Linked DNA regions of Hahella chejuensis KCTC 2396. The protein of the gene in region 2 interacts with the protein of the main gene of each other region in a pairwise test. Links are inferred from orthologs where the notes say so. Each region holds a gene or a part of one and is shown on either strand. Other genes may lie near its edges.

The links.
Region 1: the proteins of HCH_RS29805 (region 2) and hypB interact in binary tests that used the Escherichia coli proteins (3 or more experiments, as listed by UniProt). The link is inferred for Hahella chejuensis KCTC 2396 from one-to-one orthologs.

The regions. Positions count from the first base shown.
Region 1 is NC_007645.1:77,342-84,084, forward strand. The notes cover bases 1,128-3,980. They hold hypB (hydrogenase nickel incorporation protein HypB), read right to left. Parts: upstream 3,003-3,980; coding sequence 2,253-3,002; downstream 1,128-2,252. Other genes in these bases: hypF (carbamoyltransferase HypF), read right to left, coding at 1,128-2,286; HCH_RS00360 (EAL domain-containing protein), read right to left, coding at 3,129-3,902; HCH_RS00365 (hypothetical protein), read right to left, coding at 3,966-3,980. Outside these bases: more of hypF, read right to left, coding at 1-1,127; more of HCH_RS00365, read right to left, coding at 3,981-4,835; HCH_RS00370 (hypothetical protein), read right to left, coding at 4,838-5,452; HCH_RS00375 (glycosyltransferase family 4 protein), read right to left, coding at 5,464-6,627; HCH_RS00380 (hypothetical protein), read right to left, coding at 6,638-6,743. UniProt on the Escherichia coli protein: Involved in the maturation of [NiFe] hydrogenases. Required for nickel insertion into the metal center of the hydrogenase. Exhibits a low intrinsic GTPase activity, which is essential for nickel insertion.
Region 2 is NC_007645.1:6,727,069-6,733,657, reverse strand. Bases 386-3,084 are described here. They hold HCH_RS29805 (FKBP-type peptidyl-prolyl cis-trans isomerase), read right to left. Parts: upstream 2,127-3,084; coding sequence 1,644-2,126; downstream 386-1,643. Other genes in these bases: HCH_RS29800 (substrate-binding periplasmic protein), read right to left, coding at 2,423-3,084; HCH_RS29810 (HvfC/BufC N-terminal domain-containing protein), read left to right, coding at 798-1,580; HCH_RS29815 (MNIO family bufferin maturase), read left to right, coding at 386-805. Outside these bases: more of HCH_RS29815, read left to right, coding at 1-385; more of HCH_RS29800, read right to left, coding at 3,085-3,172; HCH_RS29795 (TRAP transporter large permease), read right to left, coding at 3,400-4,803; HCH_RS29790 (TRAP transporter small permease), read right to left, coding at 4,800-5,360; HCH_RS29785 (TRAP transporter substrate-binding protein), read right to left, coding at 5,465-6,445. UniProt on the Escherichia coli protein: Folding helper with both chaperone and peptidyl-prolyl cis-trans isomerase (PPIase) activities. Chaperone activity prevents aggregation of unfolded or partially folded proteins and promotes their correct folding.

The DNA.
Region 1 (6,743 bases), 6.7 Mb from region 2 along the record:
AGCATACCAGACCTGGCCCAGGCTGATCCCGCTGTCGTTGGGCGGCATTTGGCGAGGCGCGTGAACTTGCATGCCCCGCGCGCGTAATCCGCACGTCAGCGACTCGCGCAGCACCCGGTTAAGAAAGCAACCGCCGCCCAGCGCAATGCGGCCTACGCCAGTTTTGGCGCGAGCCCAGTCGACCCAGGCGAGCAGCCCGCGAACCAGCACGTCGTGAAACAGGCGCGCGCCGGCGTGCGGCTCGCAGGTCGTCAGCGCGTCCAATAGAGGATAAAGATCCAGAGCGCCTTCAGAGGTGATTTCAAACAAGAATGACGCGTCTGACGTCGGCGGCGTTTGTCGGCACAGGGTCTCCAGCGCCATCGCGGCGTGAGCTTCGTGATCTGTATGATGGCGTACGCCCAGAATTGCGGCGGCGGCGTCAAAGTAACGCCCGGCGCTGCTGGTGCGGGGACAATTGACGTTCTTCGCCAGCATTTGGCGTAGCATCGCGTAACCCGGATGTGCGCCGAACAGGCGCTCGGCGTCCTCCTCTCGGCCCTGTGACAGCAAGGCGGCGACGCCAAGACGCCAGGGTTCGCGCACGGCGCTGTCGCCGCCGGGAAGCGGCAGCGGACGCAGTCCCCCGAGACGCCGATAATCGGCGCCGTTCATCCACAGCAGCTCTCCGCCCCAGATGCCGCCGTCGTCGCCCAGTCCAAAGCCGTCCAGCGCCAGCCCCAAGACCGGGCCGCGCAGCCCCGCTTCCGCCATGGTCGCCAGACAGTGGGCGTGGTGATGCTGCACTTGCAGCAGCGGAACGTCCAGGCGTTCGCTATAACGGCGGGCGGCCTGGGTGCTGTAAAAATCGGGATGCAGATCGCAGGCGATCAGGTCGGGCTGTATGGCCAGGGTCTCCAATAGGCGCTCCACGGTGAGATCGAGATCGCGGCAGGCGGCGGCGCGATCCAGGTCGCCGATATAAGGCGAAACGAATGCGCGATTCCCCTGGCTGACGCAAAGGGTATTCTTCAGAAATCCGCCGAAGGCCAGCACTGAGGGTCCTTCCTGGGCCAGCTCAATCACGTTGGGCGCCAGCCCGCGACCGCGTCTGACATAGATGGCGGGCTGGGAGTTCTGCAGGACGGAGTCATCGCTACGCGCGAGGATATCTCGGTTGTGCAGCAGAAAGCCGTCGGCGACGCCCTGTAAATCCCGCAGGCATTGCGCGTTGTCGGTGATCAGCGGCTCGCCGCTGAGGTTGGCGCTGGTGACCACCAGGGTCAGAGGCTGCGCCTGCTCCAGCCAGGTCGTATCCGCGGGGCATCGCAGGGCCTGGTGAAACAACAGGTAATGAATTGGCGCATAGGGATACATGACGCCGATATCCGCGCATTGCGGCGCTACGCCGGACAAACGGCGGTCGCAATCAGGGCCTTTGCGCGTCAACGCGATAGGCGCATCGGCGCCCTGCAGCAATTGTTCCGTGTGATCGTCAATTTCCGCCATCCCGGCAAGCGAAGCGCGGTTCAACGTCATGATTGCGAAGGGTTTATGGGGGCGCTGCTTGCGCTGACGCAGGTCCGCCACCGCGCGCGCATTACCGGCGTCGCATAGCAGGTGGACGCCGCCGACGCCTTTGACGGCGATAATTTGTCCCTGACTCAGCCCTTGCCAGGCTGCGGCGATGGGGTCGATGTTCTGGTGAAGATCTCCGTGTTTGTCATACCACTGCAAGGCAGGGCCGCAGGCGGCGCAACTGTTGGTTTGCGCATGGTGGCGACGCTGCTCTGGATCATTGTATTCATGCAGACATGCCGGACACTGTGGAAACGCATCCATACTGGTGCGGGCGCGATCGAACGGCAACCTTCGGATCAAACTGTAGCGGGGGCCGCATTCAGCGCAGGTGATGAAAGGATAGCGATAACGGCGATGATGAGGATCGAACAGTTCGTTCAGGCACTGGGCGCACAAACGCAAATCCACGGGGATGGCGCCCTGAACGGCTCCGGGGGTGGAGTCGACGATGGCGAAGTCATGTCGATGAGGAATCACTGTCGCCGTGTCGGCGGCGAGGGCGCGCACCTGCGCCTGTGTCGGTTTATTCGCCAGTAGCTGCGTTTTATAAGCCTGTAACTGACTGGGCGAACCCTGGATATCGATCAGCAGATCTCCGCCTTGATTCCAGACTTTACCGACGAGTCCCAGCGAGGTGGCCAGACGGTACGCGAAAGGACGAAAACCGACGCCTTGCACCACCCCGCTAAGGGTCAGGATTTCCCGGGCAGGCGCTGCTGTAGCCATTGTCGCCACTGCTCCATTCCAGCGCCGGTTTTGGCGGACAGATGGATGATTTCCATGTTCGGATTGACCCGACGGGCGTATTCCTGCGCCTTGTCCACATCGAAGTCGACATAAGGCGCCAGATCGATTTTGTTGATCAGCATCAGCTGGGAGGCGTGGAATATATCCGGGTATTTTAGCGGTTTGTCTTCGCCCTCGGTGACGGACAGAATCGCCACCTTGGCGGCTTCCCCCAGATCGAAGCCGGCGGGACACACCAGGTTGCCGACATTTTCGATAAACAGAATATCCAGCTCCGGCAGCGGCAGGCGCTCCAGGGCGTGGCCCACCATATGCGCATCCAGATGGCAGCCTTTGCCGGTATTGATTTGCACTGCTTCGACGCCGGTGGCGCGAATGCGTTCGGCGTCGAATTCCGTCTGCTGATCGCCTTCGATCACTGCGATATGCAGCGATTCTCTGAGCTCGGCGATGGTGCGGGTCAGCAAGGTCGTCTTACCGGCGCCGGGACTGGATACCAGATTGAGCGTCAGCACCTGATGGACGCCGAGCAGATCTCGGTTGGCCATGGCGAACTGGTTGTTCTTGTTCATGACGTCCTGCTCGATCAGCACCATACGCGTCTGAGACAGGCCGGACGCGTGGGCGTGAGCCGGCGCCAAAGGACTGCCGTTGAGGCTGGCGTGTTCATCGCCGCATCCGCAAACGCCACACATGTTTTTCTCCCTCTGATTAGCTATTACCGGGTGATGATGTCACATTGTAGCTCCGGTGAGTGAATTTTGGCGCAGCATCTGGTTGCATCTTGCCCCAAGTCAAACCCCTCGTCATGACGGCGACGCTCACAGGCCGGCGAAGGTATCCGGCTGCGCCTGAAACAGAGATTCGAACTGCGGTTTGCAATAGTAATAACCCTGCTGAAGATAAATCCCCAGATCCCGCAGCGCCTTGGCTTCGTCCAGGGTCTCCACGCCCTCGGCGATGATGGTGATATCCAGTTCGCGGCAAACTTCTGCGATGGCTTTGACGATAGACTGGCGCGGCTTGTGACGAGGCAGGTCGCGCACCAGCTGCATGTCCAGTTTGATGATGTCGGTCGCCAGTTCCGCCAGCAGATTCAGGCCGGAATAGCCGGAGCCAAAATCATCAATGGCCACCAGAAAGCCCTGTTTTTTATATTCGTGCACGATTTCGCTTACGTGTGGCAAATCCTTGATTTGCTCGCCCTCGGTGAATTCGAAAATGATGCGCGATGTGGGAATGTTGTGCTCGCGTGCGGATTCCAGGGTGGTGCGGATGCAGAGTTCGGCGCGATACACGGCGTTGGGCATGAAGTTAATACTGACCCGCGTATCCAGGTTCAGCTTGGCGGTCAGCTCAATGGCCTTCACCCGGCAGGCCTGATCGAAGCGGTAGCGGTTGTCGTAATCGACTTGTCCCAATATAGCGCCTGCGCTTTCGTTGTTGACGCCGCGCACCAGCGCTTCATGGGCGTACACGCTGTGTTCGTTTAGGTCGACGATAGGTTGGAACGCCATGGAAAAGTCAAAGCTCAAACCCGCCCCATGGGCGCATTCCGAACAGTTCAACGGCTTGAAATTATGTTGCGCCTTCATCCTCCGGCAGCCTCCCTTGGTTAGTCGCGATCTGTTGTCAGTTTAGTACAGACGGCGTGTTTTTCAGGTCTGCTCCCAGCTTTCCGCGCGCAAGGCGGCGGCGCGGGCGAACTGGTCATCGAAGCGACGGGGGAAAGGGAGGAAGCGGTGCTTATGTCGATATGGCTGTAACTGGCGCACGGTGTTAAAGCCGCAAGCGCTGAAGATGCGCTGCGCTTTGGCGAACCAGGGCGTGGCGGGGTACACGCAGCGATGGACCACGTCAGCCGGCAGAGCGGTCGGGCGCTGCGGCGACAGCAGCACAAGCTGCGGGGACACGCCCTCCAGGGCGGCGCTATCCCGGGCCAATGCGATCAGCTCCAGAATTTCCTCTGTAGAGCCTGCGTGCACAATCAGCCATAGCGGCGCGGAGGATAGAGCGTCTTGTGGTGAGGGCCGGACTGGATCAAGAGGCGGATCGTCCAGATGCAGAGAATCGATGCGGTCGCAGCAGGCAGTCAGCGCAGCGGCGTGATCCCCGCTGAGGGTCTCCAGCTGAAAACAGCGTTGATAGCGCGGCAAGGCGCCCTTGAGCATGGGGGCGTACACCGGCCAGCGCAGCAGGCGGGCGCAATGGATCAGCTCGGCGTCAGCAGGAAAAGGAAAGTCGCACAATTCTCCCAGCAGGCCGCCGGGAAAGGCGTCGATGATGATGCGTCGGTAGGTTTTCTGCGCCAGGGCTGCGGACAGCCACCGGCGCACGCCATCTGGATCTTTGCTGAGCCCCTGCGGGGCCCGTAGTGTGAGGAACTGTTGGGATAAAGGCGGCTCTGTGTCATTCCAGGCGGAACTCATCGCAAGTGTGACGGGTTCTTCCAGCCCCAGGGTATGAATCAACGCCTGGGCGCGGGTGATGTGTCCGAGGCCGCCTCCCAGCGCGTAGAAAAAAATCATGGCTATTGCCGCATCAGAATTTCCGCCATCAGGATATAGCGATGCTCAGGCCGGATGCGTTCGTCCAGCAACAGGCCATAGGCGGAGGACAGGCGATAGTCATTGATGCGATAGCGCTCGTCCTTGTCCGCGTCTTTGACTTTCACTTCCTTCTTGTCCTGACTCAGCTGGGCCTGACCGATAAAGATCTCCGTTTCGCCGGACACCCGATACACTTTGAGCTTGTCGCCCTTCGCTTTGATCTTCACCGGACGCGCTTCGTCGCCGTTGACGACGATTTTCAGCTTTTCAATGTCCCCTTTGACTTTGATTTCTCCGTTGAGGTCGTCCGCCCTCAGTTTGAAGTCGTCGCCCTTGCTTTTGACTTCCGCCACCAGCACGCCGTTTGGGCCGTAATACTTACGTTTGTCATCCTTCAGTCGGGAACTGAGGCGAGTCATGACGCCGTGATCCCGATAGCGGATGGAGAGGTCGTCATAGGACAGCGTGAACTCCACTACCAGATCGCCGCGGTCGTCTTCGACCTTGAGCGCCTGCGCTGCGGCGGCTTGCGTCCAGAGAGCGGTCAGGAACAACAGCCATAGCATGCGCCAGGACTGTAAAAGCGGGTGAGACATACAGATATTCCTCAAAGGCTGTGCAGATGACTGACTTTCTGTTCCAGGCTGATGACCTCACGGAACAGAATCTCATAACGGCTGATTTCCGCATCCAGGTTCAGGCGTCGCGCGGCCAGCTCGCGACAGGCGTCGGCCATTTCTTCCCGTTGCGCCGGCGCGACGGCGAAAGCGCGTCTGATGGCGGCGACGCAGGCGTCGGTCTGACCGGAATCAAACAAGAAGCCGTGCTGGTTGTCTTCCAACACGTCGGCCATGCCGCCGGCGCGGGACGCCAGCATAGGAACGCCGAGCGCGGCGGCCTCCAGCATGACGTTGGGCATGCCGTCGTAATAGGACGGAATGCACACGTAATCGCAGGCGAGATAGTAGGGCGGCAGAGCGTAGCGGTCCGCGAAGGGAACGTGGCTGTAATCCAGTTCAGGCGCGTTCTCAAGGCGCTCCTGCAGCGTCGGTTCCATATCGCCCACCACCAGCAGGTGCGACTTGTCCGCCAGGCCGGAGCGCAACAGCGCGTCGATGAAGTAGTCGCCGCCCTTTTTGCGCTTGATATGGCCGAACATCCCCAGTATCAGACGGCTTTCTCCGCCGATGCGCTGCCGGCGCAACGTCTGCGCCTGTTCGTAGTCGGACTGGATCGGGCTCCAGGAGGCGAGATCAATGCCGTTGGCGACCCATTCCACGGCGGCGCCCGGCCATAAGCGCTGAATCTTGGCGACTTTATCGCGGCTGACCGCCGCTACCCGGGCGCTGGCGCGGATCGCTTTGTCCAGCACGGCGGAGCGCTTGGGATCGAACACGGCGGCGTCAAAATCGTTGCCGCGAATCAGTACCGACAGCGGCTTTTGCAGCCAGGCGGCGTAGACCGGCCCGGCCAGCATCGGCGCATAGCCGCCGAAGGCGACTACGGCGTCGTAGCTTTCGGCGCCGAGGTGGGGCAGGGCGCACCAAAGCCGGTTCAGGGTATGGCTGACGTCCGCTTCCAGTGGGCAACGGATGTTGACCCCGCCCAGCTTGCGCTGCGCATTCAGGTCGCGCCACTTGCTGCTGAAGTGGACCAGATCAATGCGCCAGCCGCGGCGGCGTAATTCAGACACAATGCGGTCGCAGCTTTGCGCCATACCGCCCTGTTGCGGGAAGTGGTTCTGGGTCAGCCAGAGTAAGGTTCCGGTCATAGGCGCGCCTTCAGCTGTCGAACAGGTCGGCGGAATCATCGTCGCCGCCCAGGTCGTCCTGCATATCCAGCATATCGGCGGCGCCGACGAAAGCGGCGACTTCGTCCGCGCCGAAT
Region 2 (6,589 bases):
CCATATTCTGGAAACCAGACCGCCGGTGGACTGGTTTGAGATCATCAGTGAGAACTATATGGTTGAGGGCGGCAAGCCGCTGTATTTCCTTGACCGCATTCGAGAAATTTATCCCCTGGCGATGCATGGGGTGTCCCTGTCCATTGGCTCCACGGCCGCGTTGGATCTGGGTTATCTAAGTCGACTCAAGGCTCTGATCGACAGGGTGAACCCGCTGTGGGTGTCCGACCATCTGTGTTGGACCGGTCTCAGCGCCCATAATTCCCATGACCTGCTGCCGTTGCCTTACAACGCCGAGAGCGTGCGTCATGTGGCGGAGCGGGTAAAGCAGGTGCAGGCGTTTTTGGGGCGACGCATTGCCCTGGAAAATCTGTCCAGTTATGTGAATTTCAGCGAGTCCGATATGATGGAATGGGAGTTTGTCGCCGCCGTCGCCGAGGAAGCGGACTGCTGGCTGCTGCTGGACATCAATAACATTTACGTGAGCGCGCGCAATCATCAGTTTGACGCGCTGACCTATATGAACGGCATTCCGCAGGATCGGGTGATCCAATTTCATGTCGCTGGCCACTCCGATTATGGCGACTATATCGTCGATACCCATGACGCTCCGGTAGCGGACCCGGTATGGGAGCTTTATCGACTGGCGGTGCGTCGTTTCGGTAAAGTCTCGGCGATGATCGAGCGGGATGACAATATGCCCGAGTTTTCAGAACTGATGAGCGAGCTGGCGACATTACGCGGCATTGCGGAAGCGGAGTTCCCTCGACTGGAGGCGGTGCGGAGCGAGGCGGCTTATGTCTGATTTGTCCCGGCTGCAACACGACTTTCTGACTGCGATCAGCACCGCCGAGGGCGGGGCCGTCGACTCTGCGTTGAGCGCAGGGGCGTTAAACGCGGCGCAACGCATAGAGATTTACCGCAACGCCTATTTCACCCGGCTGATTGGCGTGTTGTCGGAAGACTATCCTGCTGTGCGCGGGTTACTGGGCGACGAAACCTTCAAGCAAATGAGTCGCGACTTCATTATTCTGCATCCATCGTCGAATATGTCAGTACGCTGGTTTGGCGAGGCGTTACCGGATCATCTGGCCTGTACGGAACCTTATCGCCGCCATGGCGTGCTGGCCGAACTGGCGGAGTGGGAACGCTTGCTGCGCCTGATGTTTGACGCCAGCGATGCGCAACCCATAGACATGAGGGCGTTTCAGTCGATTGCGCCGGATGCCTGGCCAGCCTTGTGCTTTGATTTCATCCCGGCGCTGACGCTGCATCGTCATTGCTTCAATACAGTTCCCATCTGGAAAGCGTTGAAAGAAGAGTATACGCCGCCGGCGCCTCAGGCTTTGGAGCAAGAGGAGACCTGGCTGCTGTGGCGTGCGGAGTGGGTGACTTTGTTTCGGTCTTTGGCGGCGGATGAGGCGGCGGCCATTACAGCGGTGAGCGAGGGGGCCAATTTCGCTGACTTGTGTGAGTTGTTATGGGAGTGGCATGGTGAAACCGCGGCGCAAAGAGCGGCGCAGTTACTGCAAACCTGGACCCAGGCGGGATTGCTGCGGGGCTTAGCGCAAGACGTCTGAGCGGCGTCGGCTCAGAAATAAAAAAGGCGACCAATGTCGCCTTTTTTATATTCGGATCACCGCTTAGTGGTGGTGTCCGCCCTCGCCGTGAACGTGGCCGTGAGACAACTCTTCTTCAGTAGGCTCGCGCATTTCAACGATTTCCACGTCAAAGTGCAGCGTTTGGCCGGCCAGAGGGTGGTTGGCGTCGATAGTGGCGGTGTCGTCGGACACTTCCATAACCACGATGACGCGCGCGCCGCCTGCAGTCTGTGCATGGAACTGCATGCCAGGCTCAACTTTCTCTACGCCTTCGAAAGCTTCCAGCGGAACAACCTGAACCAGTTCCGCAGAGTACTCGCCATACGCGTCGGCGGGATCTACCGATACTTTCTGTTTGTCGCCAGCGGACAATTCACGCAGGGCGTTTTCCAGTCCCGGAATAATGTTTTGAGCGCCTTCCAGATAGGCCAATGGCTCGCCGCCGGCGGAGCTGTCGATCACTTCGCCATCGTCGTTAGTCAGTGTGTAGTGAATGCTCACAACCCGGGGTTTGATATCAGACATAAAAGCACCTTTAAGGTTTGGTGAGGTGGTTGAGCACGCCGCCGTGGGCGTTCCCTCGTGTGTTTCCGCCTCGTTATCGTAAAACTCAATCGGACCGGGTTTAAAAGCGCAGATAGGCAACTGGCGTTAAAACAAGGGAACGATATTAAGAGTTAAGTTGGAGCGGTCCCATTGTCAAAAGGGGACCGCCTGCCGTACCCGCCAGTCTAGTGAGGTTATGCCCAGTTCTCAAGGGTCGCCGGACAATCCGCGGAGGATAGATTGCGGCAGGCGCTGGGGGGTTCCAGCAGCGCCGCTTACATGGACGACTCCAATTGATATTTATCCAGAACTTTCTGCGCTTCGCCGTCTTTGTATAACTGGCGCAGAGTCTTGTTGAACTTATTTATTACTTTGCGGGAAGTGTGGCCTTTGACGAAACCGACGTAGTAGTTGATCGACTTGTGGTTCCAGGCGAAGCGAATGTCCTTGAGGCCCAGTTGGCGCAGAATTTCAAAACCGACATCACGGTTTGAATAAACTGAATCCACTTTTTTATCGCTCAGCATACGGAAAGACACCAGATCGTCTTTCGCTAGCACGATTTTCATCGTGGGCATGGCGGTACCAATAGTCTCCAGCGTTTTGGAGGTGTTGGAGGGACCGAATACGCCAACCTGATGCTCAGAGAAATTGTAGAGGGTTGAATATTGCCTGGTGTCGCTTTCGCTAACGAAGAAACCGTAACTGGTTTTCAGGATGGGCAGGGAATAGTGCAGCCACTCGCTGCGCTGCTCATTCCACCCGATGACATAAAGGCCATCGACCTGCTTTTCTTTGGCCTGCTGTTGCGCGACCGTCCAGTCCAGCAAGTTGAACTCGCATTGGATTTCGGATGCTTTACAGATGAGTTTTACCAGCTCGGTGCCTGGGCCGGCGACTTCGCCTTTTTCCAGATAAGTGAAAGGTCTGAAATCCTGTGTGTTGAAGACCAGCTTGTCTTCAGCGGAAGCCAGCGTCGCCGCTCCCATGCACAGTGCGGTTAGGGCCGCAGTTAGGATTTTCATTATTGCCTCCGGGTATGTGAATATTGCTTGTTATTATTTCATGTTATTCCCGATGGTTGTATTTCCTTGTTTTATATAATTATTTGTTATGTTTTTCTGTCTCGCCAGTCAGCAAAAAAAGGGGTAGTGGGACCTACCCCTGAATATCCGCGAGAGTATGCGGACGTTTGCGAATCTCGTTACGCTCTACCTAACGCCTCCTCTATTTATGCGTATTTACGCGCCTTTTAGTTGTATCCCTGTAGCTTGTCGATGTATTCCGGCAGGAACAGAGATATTTGCGGCACGTATGTAATCAGGATCAGGAAGCCCAGGAGGAGGCCCAGCCAGGGCAGGGCGGCGCGAATGACCCAACCGATGGAGCGATTGGTTATGCCCGCTGTTACGAATAAGTTTAGCCCTACTGGCGGCGTTAGCATGCCAATTTCCATATTCACCACCATAATAATGCCAAGGTGTATCGGGTCGATGCCCAGCTGGGTGGCGATGGGGAACAGAATCGGCGCCATGATCAGCAGAATGGCGGAGGGTTCCATGAAGTTGCCCGCCATCAACAGCAGAATATTCACCACAATAAGGAAGCCCCATGCCGGTAAGCCCCACTCTACGATAGTCGCGGCGATGGCCTGAGGAATGCCTTCGGACGTCAGTACGTGGGCGAACAGCATAGCGTTGGCGATGATGAACAACAGCATCAGACTGACTTTGGCCGCATCCAGCACCACGTGACGCACTTCTTTATCGGTCACTGACTTGGGCAGCGCCAAGGCGCATTGCAGAGTGTTGCGGATCACTGCGCTGGGAATCGCTTCGCCTTGGTTGCGCCAGGCGATGTCTTTCAACGGACCAATATCACGATAGCCAATAACGGCGATCAGGTAGGCGTATACCGCCGCTACCGCTGCGGCTTCCGTTGGACTGGCGACGCCGCCGTAAATGGAGCCCAACACGATAACGATCAGCATGATTCCACCCATTGCGACTACACCGGTTTTGATGAGTGTTTTGACGCCGGGGAATGGCTGAGAGGGCAGTTTCTTAATGCGTGCGGCGATATAGATGGCGATCATCAGAATGCCGCCCATCATCAAACCGGGAATCAGGCCAGCCATAAACATGCGCGCCGCGGAGACTTCCGTCGCGGCGGCGTACACCAGCATGACGATGGAAGGAGGGATAAGAATGCCCAGCGTACCGGCGTTGGCGATCAGGCCTGCGCCGAAGCTTTGCGGATAACCCGCGCGCACCATACCGGCGATGACGATCGAGCCTATCGCCGCTACGGTTGCGGGCGAGGAACCGGATACCGCCGCGAACAGCATACAGGCCATGACGGACGCCATACCCAGGCCGCCGCGAATATGGCCGACGCTGCTGACGGCGAAGTCAATCAGACGTCGCGCCACGCCTCCGGTGGAAAGAAACGCGGAAGACAAAATAAAGAATGGAATCGCCAGCAGCGTATAGTGGCTGGAAGTCGCCTCAAACATCTTCAGCGCTATGGACGCCAGTGACGTGTCCGGGGCGAAAAACAGAATCGTGACGATACTGGACAGACCCAAGGCGACGGCGATCGGCATGCCCATCAGCATGCAAGTGAACAGCAGGATGAAAAGTACGGTGGCGGTCATGGGCGGTTACCTTGCGCTGAAGTGGAAGCTCCCGCTGTCTCATCGGCGAGATGCATGCTTTCTTTGGCTTCATCTACGAACTCGAAGCCGTTGGACTTACCGACGATGATCGCCCACAGCAATTGCAGGAAGCGAATTGCCAACAGGATGAAACCAATGAACAGGATGCTTTGCGCAACCCAGCGAGGCACGGGAATGTCGCTGAGTTCGATGCCGATCTTGTGCATTTTGGCGAGGTAGATCCAACCGCCATACAGGAATAACCCGCAGTAGACCAGACACATCACGACGGCTAATGCGGCGACGGCGCGACGGGGTCCCTTGGGTAAAAGTTTCACGAAAGCGTCCACGCCGATGTGGGCGTTCACCCTGACGCCGTAGGATGCGCCAAACAACACCATCCAGGCTCCCAGATACAGGGTGGCTTCTTCCGCCCACAGCAGGCCGGTGTTGAAAAAGAAACGAAGCATGGTTTCCGAGAACACCAGCAGGGTCATGGATACCAACAACAGACACAGAACGCTTTCTTCAAAGCGATGGACGATTCGACCAAACATGATGGGACCTAATTCTGGTTATTGTACGGCTTAAAAACGGTTCTACAGCTCGAATTACGAAAGTATAGGAGCAACCTGGCGGTTGCTCCCTTTCCCGGAGAGGGTTATTGATTGGAGGCTTCAGCGGCCTTGATCACATCCGCCCCGATCTCCTTCTCGAACTTTTTCCAGACAGGTTTCATAGCGTCAACCCACTGCTTGCGCTCTTCTGGAGTCAGAGAGGTCACCTTGGTGCGACGGGAAGCGATGATTTCTTCTTTATCGCTATTGTCTTTCTCCGCAGCGATGCTGTTGCCGTAGGCGATGGACTCGTCCAGGCTCTTTTTGATGACGTCGCGCATGTCGTCAGGCAGCTCCATCCAGAACTCTTTGGAGGTCACCACCAGGTAGTCCAGCAGACCGTGGTTGGACTCAGTGATGTGGTCCTGAACTTCATAGAACTTTTTGGAATAGATATTAGACCAAGTGTTTTCCTGACCGTCGATAGCGTTGGTCTGCAGCAGTGTGAACACTTCAGAGAACGGCTTTTTCACAGGCACCGCTTTGACGGCTTCGAATTGCGCCGCCAGTACGTCGGAAGTCTGGATGCGGAATTTCTTACCGGCGATGTCCGCGGGCACGCGAACCGGGCTATTGGCGGACAGCTGCTTCATGCCGTTGTGCAGGTAACCCAGACCAACCAGCCCCTTACGCTCCAGCGCGGACAGCAGTTCCTGACCGGCGGGGCCGTTTTGGAAGCGCTCTACCGCCTCCATATCCTGGAACAGGAAAGGCAGGTCGAAGACTTGCAGTTTTTTGGTGTAATTGTCGAACTTGGACAGAGATGGCGCAGCCAACTGTACGTCGCCCAGCAGCATGGCCTCCAGCACGTTGTCGTCACCGAACAGCTGGGAGTTGGGGAACACTTTTACTTCAACTTTGCCCGGCAGGCGTTCTTCCACCAGTTGTTTGAACTTGATCGCCATCTGTCCCTTGGGAGTGTTTTCCGCTACAACGTGGGAAAACTTGATTTGGAGAGGGGCGGCGAAAACAGAGAAAGACAGGGTGGCGCCAACAAGGGCCGTCAGGAGTTTTTTGAATCGCATGTTATACCTCACATTTTGTTTTTGTTGGGGTTAGGCGAAAGCCATAGTCGATTACATAAGAGCAACCTCTGGGCCAATTTTTGAATTAACGTGAAATTTTAGTAATAACAGCGTGTTACGGGATTTTGTCGGAACAGTGGGATT